DNA from 4 places in the Sporosarcina sp. FSL W7-1349 genome. Region 1 is predicted to be linked to each of the others. Evidence: riboswitches for the same ligand, from Rfam matches in the RefSeq annotation. Region 1 holds a riboswitch; each other region holds the start of a gene.
The links. Region 1 has a riboswitch for cobalamin ahead of MKY41_RS04080 (MATE family efflux transporter). Riboswitches for the same ligand answer to the same signal wherever they lie in the genome.
Positions count from the first base shown of each region.

Region 2: another riboswitch for cobalamin. It lies ahead of MKY41_RS12220 (ribonucleoside-diphosphate reductase subunit alpha); the one in region 1 lies ahead of MKY41_RS04080 (MATE family efflux transporter).
Region 3: another riboswitch for cobalamin. It lies ahead of MKY41_RS10985 (adenosylcobinamide amidohydrolase); the one in region 1 lies ahead of MKY41_RS04080 (MATE family efflux transporter).
Region 4: another riboswitch for cobalamin. It lies ahead of cobJ (precorrin-3B C(17)-methyltransferase); the one in region 1 lies ahead of MKY41_RS04080 (MATE family efflux transporter).

Region 1 covers NZ_JBBOOK010000001.1:815,157-818,288, reverse strand. Annotated here, with positions in the region: gene MKY41_RS04095 (MBL fold metallo-hydrolase) at 1-8, opposite strand, end outside; gene MKY41_RS04090 (helix-turn-helix transcriptional regulator) at 190-669, shown strand; gene MKY41_RS04085 (hypothetical protein) at 675-1,031, shown strand; cobalamin riboswitch at 1,159-1,358, shown strand; gene MKY41_RS04080 (MATE family efflux transporter) at 1,579-2,907, shown strand; gene nikB (nickel ABC transporter permease) at 2,891-3,132, shown strand, end outside.
Region 2 covers NZ_JBBOOK010000001.1:2,478,924-2,482,055, reverse strand. Annotated here, with positions in the region: gene MKY41_RS12235 (uracil-DNA glycosylase) at 1-214, opposite strand, end outside; gene MKY41_RS12230 (hypothetical protein) at 254-487, opposite strand; gene MKY41_RS12225 (hypothetical protein) at 710-907, shown strand; cobalamin riboswitch at 1,038-1,219, shown strand; gene MKY41_RS12220 (ribonucleoside-diphosphate reductase subunit alpha) at 1,386-3,132, shown strand, end outside.
Region 3 covers NZ_JBBOOK010000001.1:2,260,313-2,263,444, forward strand. Annotated here, with positions in the region: gene cbiB (adenosylcobinamide-phosphate synthase CbiB) at 1-721, opposite strand, end outside; gene MKY41_RS10985 (adenosylcobinamide amidohydrolase) at 721-1,407, opposite strand; cobalamin riboswitch at 1,526-1,709, opposite strand; gene argS (arginine--tRNA ligase) at 1,939-3,132, opposite strand, start outside.
Region 4 covers NZ_JBBOOK010000001.1:2,531,305-2,534,436, forward strand. Annotated here, with positions in the region: gene MKY41_RS12450 (FecCD family ABC transporter permease) at 1-75, shown strand, start outside; gene MKY41_RS12455 (ABC transporter ATP-binding protein) at 72-848, shown strand; cobalamin riboswitch at 1,077-1,254, shown strand; gene cobJ (precorrin-3B C(17)-methyltransferase) at 1,398-3,029, shown strand; gene MKY41_RS12465 (sirohydrochlorin chelatase) at 3,125-3,132, shown strand, end outside.

The DNA.
Region 1 (3,132 bases):
CTCTCCACGAATAGTACCTCCTTTAGGATGATTACAATAGTTTGGATCGTGCAAGAAAAAATATACAGTTTCACTGCTTGCATTCCCCGGGGACAGTCACCTAAACAATTTAAACACAATTCTGAATTGTTTGGGTGCCTGGCACTCTCGGTTTTTATGGTGTATAATTACACTAAAGGGGTGATTATGATTATAAAAGAAGAAATTATACATATTGTTTCGGAGCAAATGAAGTTGATTCGGACTGAGCAGGGGCATACCCAACAGCGGATGGCGGATTTACTTGGCATCTCTAAGAAAACGTTGCTGCAAATTGAAAAGGGGCGGGTGCAGGCTGGATGGACGGTAGTTTTGGCAGTTTGCGGTCTATTCCGTGAAAGTGTTTCGTTGCAGTCCGCTCTTGGCGAGGATCCGCTCGAGACGGTGGAACTGGTGTTGTACGAACGGATCCGCCCGGCAGGAAGGAAGACGATGGGCGGACGCATATGGTGGCGGGACATAGAAAATTGGAAGGACTACCGACTGCAGCAAAATGTGGTCAGTCAGCATTACCGCATTATAGATCCGGATGATTACCGCATTTTCAGCACTTTTGATTGGGAAGAAGTCAAAAAGGAAATGAAACGGACTATGGACTCATCCGAAGATCTGCAACGGAAATGGATGTGACTCACATGAAAAACTACGGTTGGTCAATACTTTTCCTGATTTTATATAGTTTCCCTTATGGGTATCTAGCGATGTATGTGGATTTTGCCTATTGGTCCATGTTCGGTTATGTGCCGCTATTGGTCGTGCCCGCTGTCCTAGCTTACAAAAATAAGCAGAGGTTTTCTATCGTTGTCTGGATGGTCGGAAATGTCTTTTCCTATTTGATATCCCGCTATTTGACGTTGCAAATGACTGGGATCGGGAATTGGGATGGCTATTTCAAACCGTTCTATCCGGTTCAACTGCTCCTCGTTATTAGTGTGCTTAATTTAATTCTTCAATCCATTGCCCTGTATGTCCGAAAAAGAAAAAAATCCTAAGTGCCTGTCAGCAAATGAAGCCCTATGCAGGAAGATGTAGACAATTGTGTTTTTTTATAGTATATTGAAATCAATTATGGCCTTGCTATACGCGTTCAGTTACTGAATTGCAAATAGGCATTACAATTACATACTAATTTAAATAGGTGCTTTATGTGTAGTTTCTATACATATAGCTTAAAAGGGAAGTTCGGTGAAAATCCGACACGGTACCCGCCACTGTAATTCGGAGCGACCTGCAAGATGTCACTGCTTTATTTTTAAAGCGGGAAGACGCGGAGAGCATCGAGGATAAGTCAGGAGACCTGCCTGTTTAAAGAACACAAATAAACCCCCGGGAATAGAGGAGAGTGTGTTTACGAAAAGTCATTTCTGTTAGCTGAAGACAGATTATCTCATTTTTGTGAGCATTTGAACCTATTTGGTTTAAATGCTCTTTTTTAATGGTCACATTTCCGCCTATTGCAAGAAAGGGTGATGAAATCACTTCGATTTCCTCGAAGAAGAACATGAATCACTGCTCAATATGTACGTCTGCGAGGTGTCTATGAAATATAAAGAATACTTAGCACTGGCTATCCCTTTTGTCATTTCGACCGTCACTCAGCCTCTATTAGGGGCGGTCGATACGGCGGTCGTAGGGAGGCTTGGCAATGCCTCTTATATCGGTGGAGTAGCCATCGGTGCCGTGATTTTCAATACATTATATTGGTTATTCGGATTTTTGCGGGTGAGTACATCCGGATTTTCTGCGCAGTCCTTAGGAAGCGGGCATGAGCAAGATCGTTATTATGCTTTTGTCCGGCCGTTTGTGACCGCATTGATAATGAGTCTTATTTTCATTGCTTGTCAAACCTTGATTCAAAACATCGCATTATCAATTTATCGGCCGGAGCCCGAGGTAACGGAGCATGCCGTCACTTATTTCAAAATACTCATATGGGGAGCTCCATTTGTGCTGCTCGGCTATGTCAATTTGGGCTGGTTAATGGGGCGGAAACACGTGAAAGAAACCCTTTTTTTGCAGATCTCTATGAACGTCCTGAATATCATTTTAGACTTGGTGTTGGTTTTTGCGTTTGAAATGGGAGTTGCCGGAGTCGCCTATGCTACCCTGATTTCTCAGTTTTATGGATTTGTATTAGGAACCTTTTTAATATGTAGCAAATTAAACGTAAACACCCTACTTGGTCTGAAACATAACATATTCGATCCGGGAACTTTCAAAAAAATGATTGGGGTCAATACCGATCTGTTTATTAGAACGGTTTGCCTGTTAGTCATGACTAATATGTTTGTTGCGAAAGGAGCGGAATTAGGCACCGTTGTCCTAGCTGCGAATGCCGTGTTATTCCAATTACACTATATCATCTGCTATATGTATGACGGGATTGCGAATGCCTCTAGCGTATTTGCGGGGAAAAGTGCCGGGGAGAAAAATCTACAAGAATATAAGGAAATGCTTTCTATATCGAATGTTTGTACTGCCGTATTAAGCATCGTATTATCGGTCGTCCTCATCCTATTCAAGGATCCTATTATCGCCGCTTTTACGAGTATTGAAAGCGTGATCGCCATGAGCCATGAATTTTTTATATGGCTGATTGTGCTGCCTTTTGTCATTGGCGTTGGGCTTGTCTATTTCGGGGTTTTCACTGGATGTACGTTTACAGGTCCCATCAGGGATTCAATGATTTTATCTTTACTTCTTTTTCTCATAGCTTATTACACCTTAATACCGCAATACCAAAATCATGGGTTGTGGCTGGCATTTATCTTATTTAGCTTGGGCAGAAGTGTCTTTCTATTTCTTTATCGAAAAAAATTAATGAATAGGGTCTTTCCCCAGGAAACTGGGAATGAAAAATGGACGTGATGCTATGAAATTGTATGTGTTCAAAAGGTTCCTCCAACTCTTTCTGGTAATGCTTTTGGCATCTTTTATCACTTTTGGGCTGTCGCATTTAACCCCGAGTGATCCGGCAGAAATGATGTTGACTTCGCATGATGTGATACCTACTACAGAGTTGCTTGAGAAAACAAGAGAAGAAATGGGGTTAAACGATCCGTTTATCGTGCAATATGGAAACTGGCTCTCCAA
Region 2 (3,132 bases), 1.7 Mb from region 1:
GCTGCAATGTTTGTCGCGTCCCGCAGACCATCGGCGTCCCTTCACGATCCTCCCGCGCGCCTGGATTATCGAGGACAATCATTATAGGAGCTTTGGGATTTCCCTCTCCCCAAATCATACGAGTTCCTTGTTCATAGAGCCCGCATTCCTTACAATTTTTCTCGGAAGGAGGCGTCGCGTCTTCGGGCCAAATTTCCGGGCAAAACGAATTCAACATTCTCACGCTCCTTGCGATGAAAACCGATTTTTTACATTATCGGACAAAATTCGAACCGAACTCCTGCATAATGCGGTCCACTTCTTCCACATGTTCCGGCTTCAAAAGTGCTTTCATGCGAGGCATGAAACTCGTTAAGTAAGCTTGATCGAAAGTGCGGTCCGCTTGCTTTTGAAAACTTTCCGCGAGCAAGTCCTCCGCTTCTCCGATTTTATCCTCTTGCACTCTTTCCAAAATAAAGGATTGAAATTTTTGCTGTCCTGCATTCATGCGATCTCCTCCTAAATTGTTCATTCCGTAAAATTATTTCACACATTATAAAAAATAGACAGATTTTCGATTGTCAGTTGTTTCATGGCGTTCCCGCTTCATTTCATTTTACTTTCTTTGGCAATTGAAAAGATGAGTGAATTTCTAGAAAAGGGACAGTATAGAGGTTGTAAGTGAATTTATGAATTCGCTTAACAATAACAAAAAATGGAGAGTGTTCAAATGAGGGACAACAACCAAGATCGTCAACGTCAAGATCGTCAAAATCGCAATAACAATAACCAAGATCGTAACCGGGAATTGGATAACTTGGAATTTGGTCAAGACTTCTTGGACGACATTCCACAGCGCAACGATAATAATCAAAACAACCGGGATAACCAAAACCGCAACCGAAACAATAATAACCGCAACCGTTAAGTGAGTATGAAATCCTGTATTGCCTTAGGGTGATACAGGATTTTATTTTTTATACGTAAATATTTTTACCTATTTACGTATCGTATACAACATGTTAGGGTGGAAGAGGTGTTAATACACAACATATAGTAGTATCTAACGATTGGATGGTACCAGATTTGGTTTAAAAGGGAATCCGGATGCAAACCGGAGCTGTCCCCGCAACTGTGGTCGCTGACGACCGCCTCGATAACCACTGCAGCAAAGGCTGTGGGAAGGGAGGCTGGAAGGATGAAGCGCAAGCCAGTATACCTGCCGCCTATCGTCTGCGACACTTTCTTCGGGGGTTGAGAGGTGGGGGCAAGCGGCTTTTTGCTAATGACTTTTTAGGCGAAATGTGTATCGTTTGTTTCTACATAAAATCCTGAGCGATGGCTCCTACCGGAAGAGGTGGAGGCCATCGCTTTTTTGATTTATTTTTATAAAGGAGAGGAATAGGATGACAAGATTAATTGAAAAAAGTACCGTTCCCACAGTGATGAATGAACTGCAAAATGAATTTGGCACCGACGCTATTGAACCCTTGGCCCTTGCCAGTAAGAGATGGCAACGGCAACACCCGGCCGGGGATGAATCCGAGTGGACAAAAGCGATGATTTTAGAGGCGCTTAGTTTACTCGACGAAGCTGCCCCGTATTGGACGTACGTGGCGGCCCGCCTTTATTTGAAAGAAGCGTACAGGCAACAGAAAGAATTGCGCGGTGTCGACGTATACTCTAATTTTGCCGAACATGTAGCCCGCTTGGTGCGGCAAGGTTTGTACACGGCCGACCTTCTCGAGAATTACGATCCGAATGACTTAGCGGCAATCGGCAAGCTGATTGAGCCAGAACGGGATAAACTGTTTACCTACATAGGATTGAAAACGTTGATGGATCGGTATATAGCAGTGGATTTCGACAAACAACCTGTCGAGCTTCCTCAAGAGCGATGGCTCATCATCGCGATGACATTAATGCAGAATGAAACGGTCGATCGCTTGGAGAAAGTGGCTGAAGCCTATTGGGCGATGAGCGAATTGTACATGACCGTAGCGACGCCGACGTTAGCGAATGCCGGCAAACCGAATGGACAACTATCCAGCTGCTTCATCGATACCGTGGATGATTCCTTGCAAGGAATTTATGATAGCAATACTGACATAGCTAATTTATCCAAATATGGGGGCGGCATTGGCGTCTATATGGGGAAAGTTCGGGCTCGCGGCTCGTCTATCCGGGGATTCAAGGGAGCATCGAGCGGTGTACTGCCGTGGATCAAACAATTGAATAATACGGCTGTCAGCGTGGATCAATTAGGGCAGCGCCAAGGGGCTATTGCTGTATATCTTGATGTATGGCACCAAGATATAGTGACGTTCCTTGACTTGAAGCTGAATAACGGAGACGAGCGGTTGCGAGCCCATGACATTTTTACAGGGGTTTGTTTGCCGGATCTGTTCATGGAGCAGGTCGAAAAGCGGGGAGAGTGGTATTTGTTCGATCCGCATGAAGTTCGCACGGTGATGGGGTATTCCTTGGAGGATTTTTATGATGAAACGAAAGGTGCTGGGTCGTTTCGTGATAAGTACGAGGAATGTGTAAATCACCCGAAATTAACGAAAGAAACCATACCGGCAATTGAAATTATGAAACGCATTATGCGCAGTCAGCTCGAAACGGGGACGCCTTTCATGTTTTATCGTGACGAGGTAAACCGCACGAATCCAAATCGGCATGAGGGGATGATCTATTCCTCTAATCTTTGTTCGGAAATCATGCAAAATATGAGTCCGACAAAGTTTGAATCAGTTGCATTGGAAGATGATCTTGTCGTCACCCGATCAAAACCAGGTGATTTTGTTGTTTGTAATTTATCTTCCATTAACCTTGGAAAGGCAATCCCAGCAAACGTGTTGGACCGTTTGATCCGCATTCAAGTCCGCATGCTAGACAATGTCATTGATTTGAATGAAATTCCAGTCGTTCAAGCGCAGCGGACCAATGCACGCTATCGCGGAATCGGTCTTGGTACATTTGGCTGGCACCACCTATTGGCATTGGAAAACATCCAGTGGGAATCGGAGGAAGCTGTTGAGTACGCTGACCGTCTTTATGAAAAGATTGCGTATGCGACGATTCAAGCATCAATGGAACTGGCAAGAGAAAAAGGAGCTTATCCACTATTTAGAGGTTCGGATTGGCAAT
Region 3 (3,132 bases), 1.4 Mb from region 1:
GACGCCGAGAATCCTTGCCAAAGCCGACAATCCGCTGCCCAAACGGCAACTTTCCTTCATTTCTTGTATGGAAGAGGATGAGAAGGCCAGTGATCCGGGCGGGAATGTAGTTAAGCAGATCGTCCGCCCGCGCGGAGAACTTGCCGAACTGGCCATACCGCTCGTCTTTATAACCGACCATCGAGTCAAGCGTATTGACCGCTTTGTATAGCCAAAGACCAGGGGCGCCGATCAGAAAAGCCCAAAACAACGGAGATGTCACGCCATCCGCCGTATTTTCGGAAACCGTTTCAATCGTCGCTCGCGAAATCTCGCTCTCATCTAACTTCTCGGTGTCCCGGCCGACAATCCATGATAATTTTTCTCGCGCTTCCGAAAAATTGCCCTCTTTTAGCGGTCGCTGCACAGACAGCGCGGCGTCACGCAAACTCTTCTGCGCTAACCCGACCGCAATCAGGATTGCCTCAACCGCAATCCCGGCAAACGTATGAATCTCGTAAGCTAGCCAAACAATGACTGCTACCGCTGCCGTGACAATTCCAACCGTGGCGACAAGCAGGATAGCCCCTTTCCCGACGCGGTACTTCCCTTTATTCAAAACAGCCGTCATCTTGGAAATGAAAGAACCGATCCAACGGACAGGATGCGGCCAATTCGGCGGGTCCCCGATGAGCCGGTCCAATAGAAGGCCAATTGCAATGGCGATGAAATGTGACGGTATCACGTTGCCCACCCTTTCACTTTCTTGTACGCCCGCAGCGCCCGCACCGTGCAATCATAGACGCCGTGACCGACCAATTTCCCAAGCGGCGCCACTGTCCCGGCGTACGGAAGATGTGCGCCTTGCTGTGTGGCTGCCACGAGGACGCTGTCCGTCGACGTCCCGGTAGCGATCGTCCCGGTCAGCGGGTCTCGGATTGCTTCATCATGAAGGGCTTTCACTTTCGCCTCGGTTGCCGTGATGATCGCCTGGACGAACGCCTCATCCGACAAATCGCCATTGACGATGACCCATGTATTGATTGTCCCTATTTTCTGTTCCTCTTCGCGGGTCAGCGCTTGCGAGACATCCACAGCATTCCCGACACCCGCCGTCACGGCGACAAGAATGGAGCCGAAGTCGCCATCGTATTGGCCGATTTCGACATGTTCGGTCGACACGGCGGTCATCATCCCCACCGTCTCCGCCGGCTGGAATCCTTGCTGTTCCAGATATGCCGCCATTTCCGCTTGGGCATCGTCAACATTATAATGGATATCGACGCTGCGATTGACGAAGGCGCGGTACGATCCGATGCCCGCGTTGTGGACAGCGGAAGATAATGTCTTCATCGGCTGGTCTGCCCGGAAACTGACATAATCGGAGGACACGAAAAACCCCTCTGTTGTTGCAATGAACCTGGTCATTTTTTAACCCCTCAATCGTGTAAATTGAAAAATCCCCCGTACAAATACGGAGGATGTCCAAGTAAAAATCCAAACGCCAAAAAGCGGTCCGATTTCCACCGACCTATTCCTCGCAGGTCACGGGTGATTCATAAAGGCAGGTCTCCTGGCTTGTGGTCATCGCTTGCCGCGTCTTCCCGGAATCCTTCCAGTGACTTTTCGCGTCTTGCTCGCACTTACAGTGGCGGGACCGCACCGGCTTTGAACCGGCTTCCCTTTTAACCCCGTCACACGCACGGGGCACCTTTACGCTAGTTTTTCTCATTATACTACAGAAAAGGGGGCTGTCGAGTGTTCCACTGAAGAAGTATGCGCCGGTATCCGTCACTTTTGGTGATTTATCCGTCAGTTTGCGAGGGGTATCCGTCACTTCCGGAAAATTATCCGTCAAGTCCACAGGTCTATCCGTCACTTTCCATTCTTTATTCTCAAATCAATACCTTTTACCCATAGTAAAACCGCTGCGCCAGGGCGCAGCGGTCCAACTTGTTGTTACATCCGTTCCGGTGCCGATACGCCTACGAGTTTCAAGGCGTTCGCGACGGTCGCACGTGTCGCGGTGACGAGCGCAAGCCGTGCTTCGGACAGCTCCCGATTGTCCGGATCGAGCACTTTCTCCGCATTGTAGAAGCTGTGGAAAGTCGCCGCCAGCTCTTGGATATACGTCGTCACCCGGTGCGGCGAACGAAGCCTTGCCGCATCGGCTACCAGTTTCGGGAAGTCCCCGATTTTCTTGATCAACTCAAGTTCCTTTTCGGTCTGCAATAAAGAGACATGCTCGACGGAAGCAGACAACCCTTTCTCTTCCGCCTGACGCAGGATCGAAGAGATCCGCGCATGTGCATATTGTGCGTAGTAGACCGGATTTTCATTAGACTGGGAAATGGCGAGGTCCAAATCGAAATCCATCTGCGAATCACCCGAACGCATGGCGAAGAAATAGCGGACCGCATCCAATCCGACGTCTTCCACGAGTTCGCGCAATGTTACCGCCTTTCCGGTCCGCTTGCTCATCTTGAACTTTTCGCCGTCTTTGTACAACTGGACCATTTGCGCCACTTCGACTTCCAAAGTGTCTCGGTCATAGCCCAGTGCCTCGATAGCCGCTTTCATCCGCGGAATATATCCGTGGTGATCGGCTCCCCAAATATTGATGAGCTTATCGAAGCCGCGACCCAGCTTGTCCTCATGATAGGCGATATCCGGCGTCAAATACGTATACGTGCCGTCATTTTTAATGAGCACCCGGTCTTTGTCGTCTCCGAATGTCGTCGAGCGGAACCATGTCGCACCGTCTTCCTCATAGACATGGCCATTCGCCCGTAGCTTATCGAGTGCCACATCGATCTTTCCATCTTCGTATAAAGAAGTTTCCGAAAACCAATTGTCAAAGGAAACTCGGAAGTCTGCTAGGTCCTTTTTCAACTTCGCCAATTCGAATTGAAGGCCGTATTCGCGGAAAAACGAATAGCGCTCTTCTTCCGAAGCGTTGACATATTTGTCTCCGAACTCCTCGGCCAACTTCTTGCCGATATCGATGATGTCCTGGCCATGATAGCCATCCTCCGGCATATCCCGTTCCATACCAAGCGCTTGGAAATAGCGGGCTTCCACGGATTTCGCCAGATTATGCACTTGATTGCCGGCATCATTAATATAATATTCGCGGTAGACATCGTATCCGGC
Region 4 (3,132 bases), 1.7 Mb from region 1:
GCATTATGCGGCGGACCGTTCTTCATCTGGCTATTGAGAAAAAGTGATTATTCTTTTGGAGGCGATGGATCTTGAGTGTTCTCGTAGATGATTTGACAACGTGCATTAATCAAATCCCGATTGCCCGTCATATTTCAATCGACGCACGGGAAGGTGAATTCATCGGTATCATCGGACCAAATGGCAGTGGGAAATCCACGATCTTGAAATCGATTTATCGCGCCCTCCCCCATCAAAGCGGAAGTATTAGCATCGATGACCGGGATATTTCCTCCCTCTCGGCAAAAGGCTTGGCAAAGCAGATGGCGGTAGTCAGTCAAGAAGGAACTTTGTCATTTGACTTTACCGTCGAGGAAATGGTGCTGATGGGAAGGGCTCCCCATAAAAAATGGTTCGACTTGGACAGCCGGTCGGACAGAGACATCGTCGATCATGCGCTGATGCAAGTCGGACTTATTGATAAAAGGGAACGAGGATTTGCCACACTGTCGGGTGGAGAGAAGCAGCGAGTCCTCATTGCCAGAGCCATTTCCCAGCAAGCCAAAATATTAATCTTGGACGAGCCGACCAATCACCTTGACATTCATCACCAGCTTCAGGTGATGGATTTAGCAAAAAGTCTTCAACTGACGGTTATTTCCGCTCTGCATGACCTGAATATCGCGGCCACGTATTGCAATCGGATTTATGTGGTACAAGATGGGCAAATCGTCCGTTCCGGAACGCCCGAAGAAGTGTTGACTGCAGAAATGTTGGCTACGGTTTTCCAAGTGAATGCGGAAATTGAACGGCACCCGAAAACCGGCCACATTCACATTACCTACCTTTCCGCATTTCCGGCCCATTAAATTCAGCAAAGTTATTTATCCCGCAAGCGGAGCGGCAGACAGAGAAGTCCCTCACCTTCTTCTTAAATAAAGGCTTCGTGGACTAGAGACGGCGGCTATTGAGGGTCTTCCTAAGTAGTCCAAACTACTCCGTGGCAAATTGCGCCAAGACATCATTGATTTTTCAAAGCAGGTTGACAATTGCGGTAAAGTTATGAATACTGAGTATAGATTACGAGGTTACTAAATTTCATATGAACGGGAAAAGGTGCGCCTTGGTTGCGCTTAAAAGGGAAGTCCGGTTTAAATCCGGCACGGTCCCGCCACTGTAATTTGGTAGTTTTCCGCAGAATCCACTGTCTCAGACGGGAAGGAGCGGAACACGATGACCATAAGTCAGGAGACCTGCCTTTTCTAACAGCACTGCTTGACCTACGGGAAATGGGGAAGTGTTAGGACTGTACGGTTTTCACACTTTCCATTTGTCGAAAACAAAAGCATTTCTAACCATCCCTGGTTGGAGATGCTTTTTTTATTTTCATTTTCGATACATAAAAAGGAGGATGCAGGATGAAGAAAGGTAAATTGATTGCAATCGGTTTTGGTCCTGGAAGTGAACAACATATGACGCAGCGAGCCCGGGATGCTTTTGCGGAATGCGACATCATCATCGGCTATAAAACATATGTCGAGCTGATCCGCCATCTGCTGACACCGGAACAGCAAATCGTCAGCACCGGTATGACGGAAGAAGTGGGCCGCGCACAGGAGGCGGTAAAACTCGCGGAAGCTGGCCATACCGTCGCGGTCATCTCAAGCGGCGATGCCGGAGTTTACGGCATGGCGGGCCTCATTTACGAAGTGCTCGTCGAAAAAGGATGGAATGAAGAGACGGGCGTCGGATTGGAAGTCGTTCCAGGCGTCTCCGCTATTCAAGCATGCGCTTCCCTACTCGGCGCTCCGGTCATGCATGATTCATGCACAATTAGCTTGAGCGACCATTTGACCCCATGGGAATGGATTAAAAAACGGGTGGAAGCGGCGGCAATGGCCGACTTTGTCATCGCGCTCTACAATCCAAAAAGCGGCAGACGGACACGTCAAATCGAGGAAACGCAAAGAATCCTGCTCCAATACCGGTCGCCTCAAACACCAGTCGGCCTTGTAAAAAGCGCCTATCGGGACCGGCAGCATATCGTCATCACCGATCTCGAGCATATGTTGGACCATGACATCGGCATGCTGACGACAGTGATCATCGGAAACAGCACGACATTTCTGTACGATGGCAAAATCATCACACCTCGCGGCTACCAGCGTAAATATACGCTCGGCGACGAGAAGCAACCACTCAAACCCCATCAACGGCTGAAAGAAGAAAATGAGCCATGGGCACTGCACGGCGGTGAAAAAGAGGACGAACCTGTATTAGCGGAAAAAAAAACTAAATTAATACAAACCGAACCGCAAAACAATAGCGTTTTAGAGCTTGCCGAGCAAGCACTCGCTCAATTGGATGGCACAACACCGGTTGCGATCAGTCCGCTATTCCAAGAGCACCGACTATTTGAATTCACCGTCTCCCCTGGCGTGGCCAATAAAAAGATGTCTCCAAGCCAACTGGCGGCTTTGGCGGAAATTGTCGGCAACAACGGCGAAATCGAATACACACCGGATCATGAATTTAAAATTTCATTGCAAACCGAGGATCCAGAAGCGATCACATCCCGTTTGAAACAAGAAGGATGGCTGCTCGCCCCTGCCGGCAATGTCGTCAAAGTGAAAGCTTGCGATTTTTGTGATGGAGACAAGCAAGATCCGATTCCTTATGCGGAGGAATTAATGAAAAAGCTCGGCGGCCTCAGTGTGCCGAAAGAATTAAAAATTGGCTTCAACGGTTGCGGCATGGCCTGCTATGGAGCAGTTGCGGAAGATATCGGGATCGTCTATCGCCGCAAGAAATTCGACGTCTTCCTCGGGGCAAAGGCGATGGGACGCAATGCGCATGTCGGCGTACCGGTTGTAGAAGGATTGGAGCGGGAAAAACTCGTCCCTCTCATTGTCGCCATCGTCGAACAATTCCGGAATGAAGGACTGCCAAACGAACGATTCTATAAATTTTTCAAGCGCGTCCAAAGTATCCAAGGATTCCCGTATCAGGAAGTACCGACATTAGTCGTCCTGGAACCGGATCTTTGTTAAGGTGACAGTCACCCATACAACTTCTAAACAATTCAGAATCGTTTCCGAATTGTTTTGGTGACTGTCACCAACAAAATTGAAACGGAGGAATATAAATGCAAGC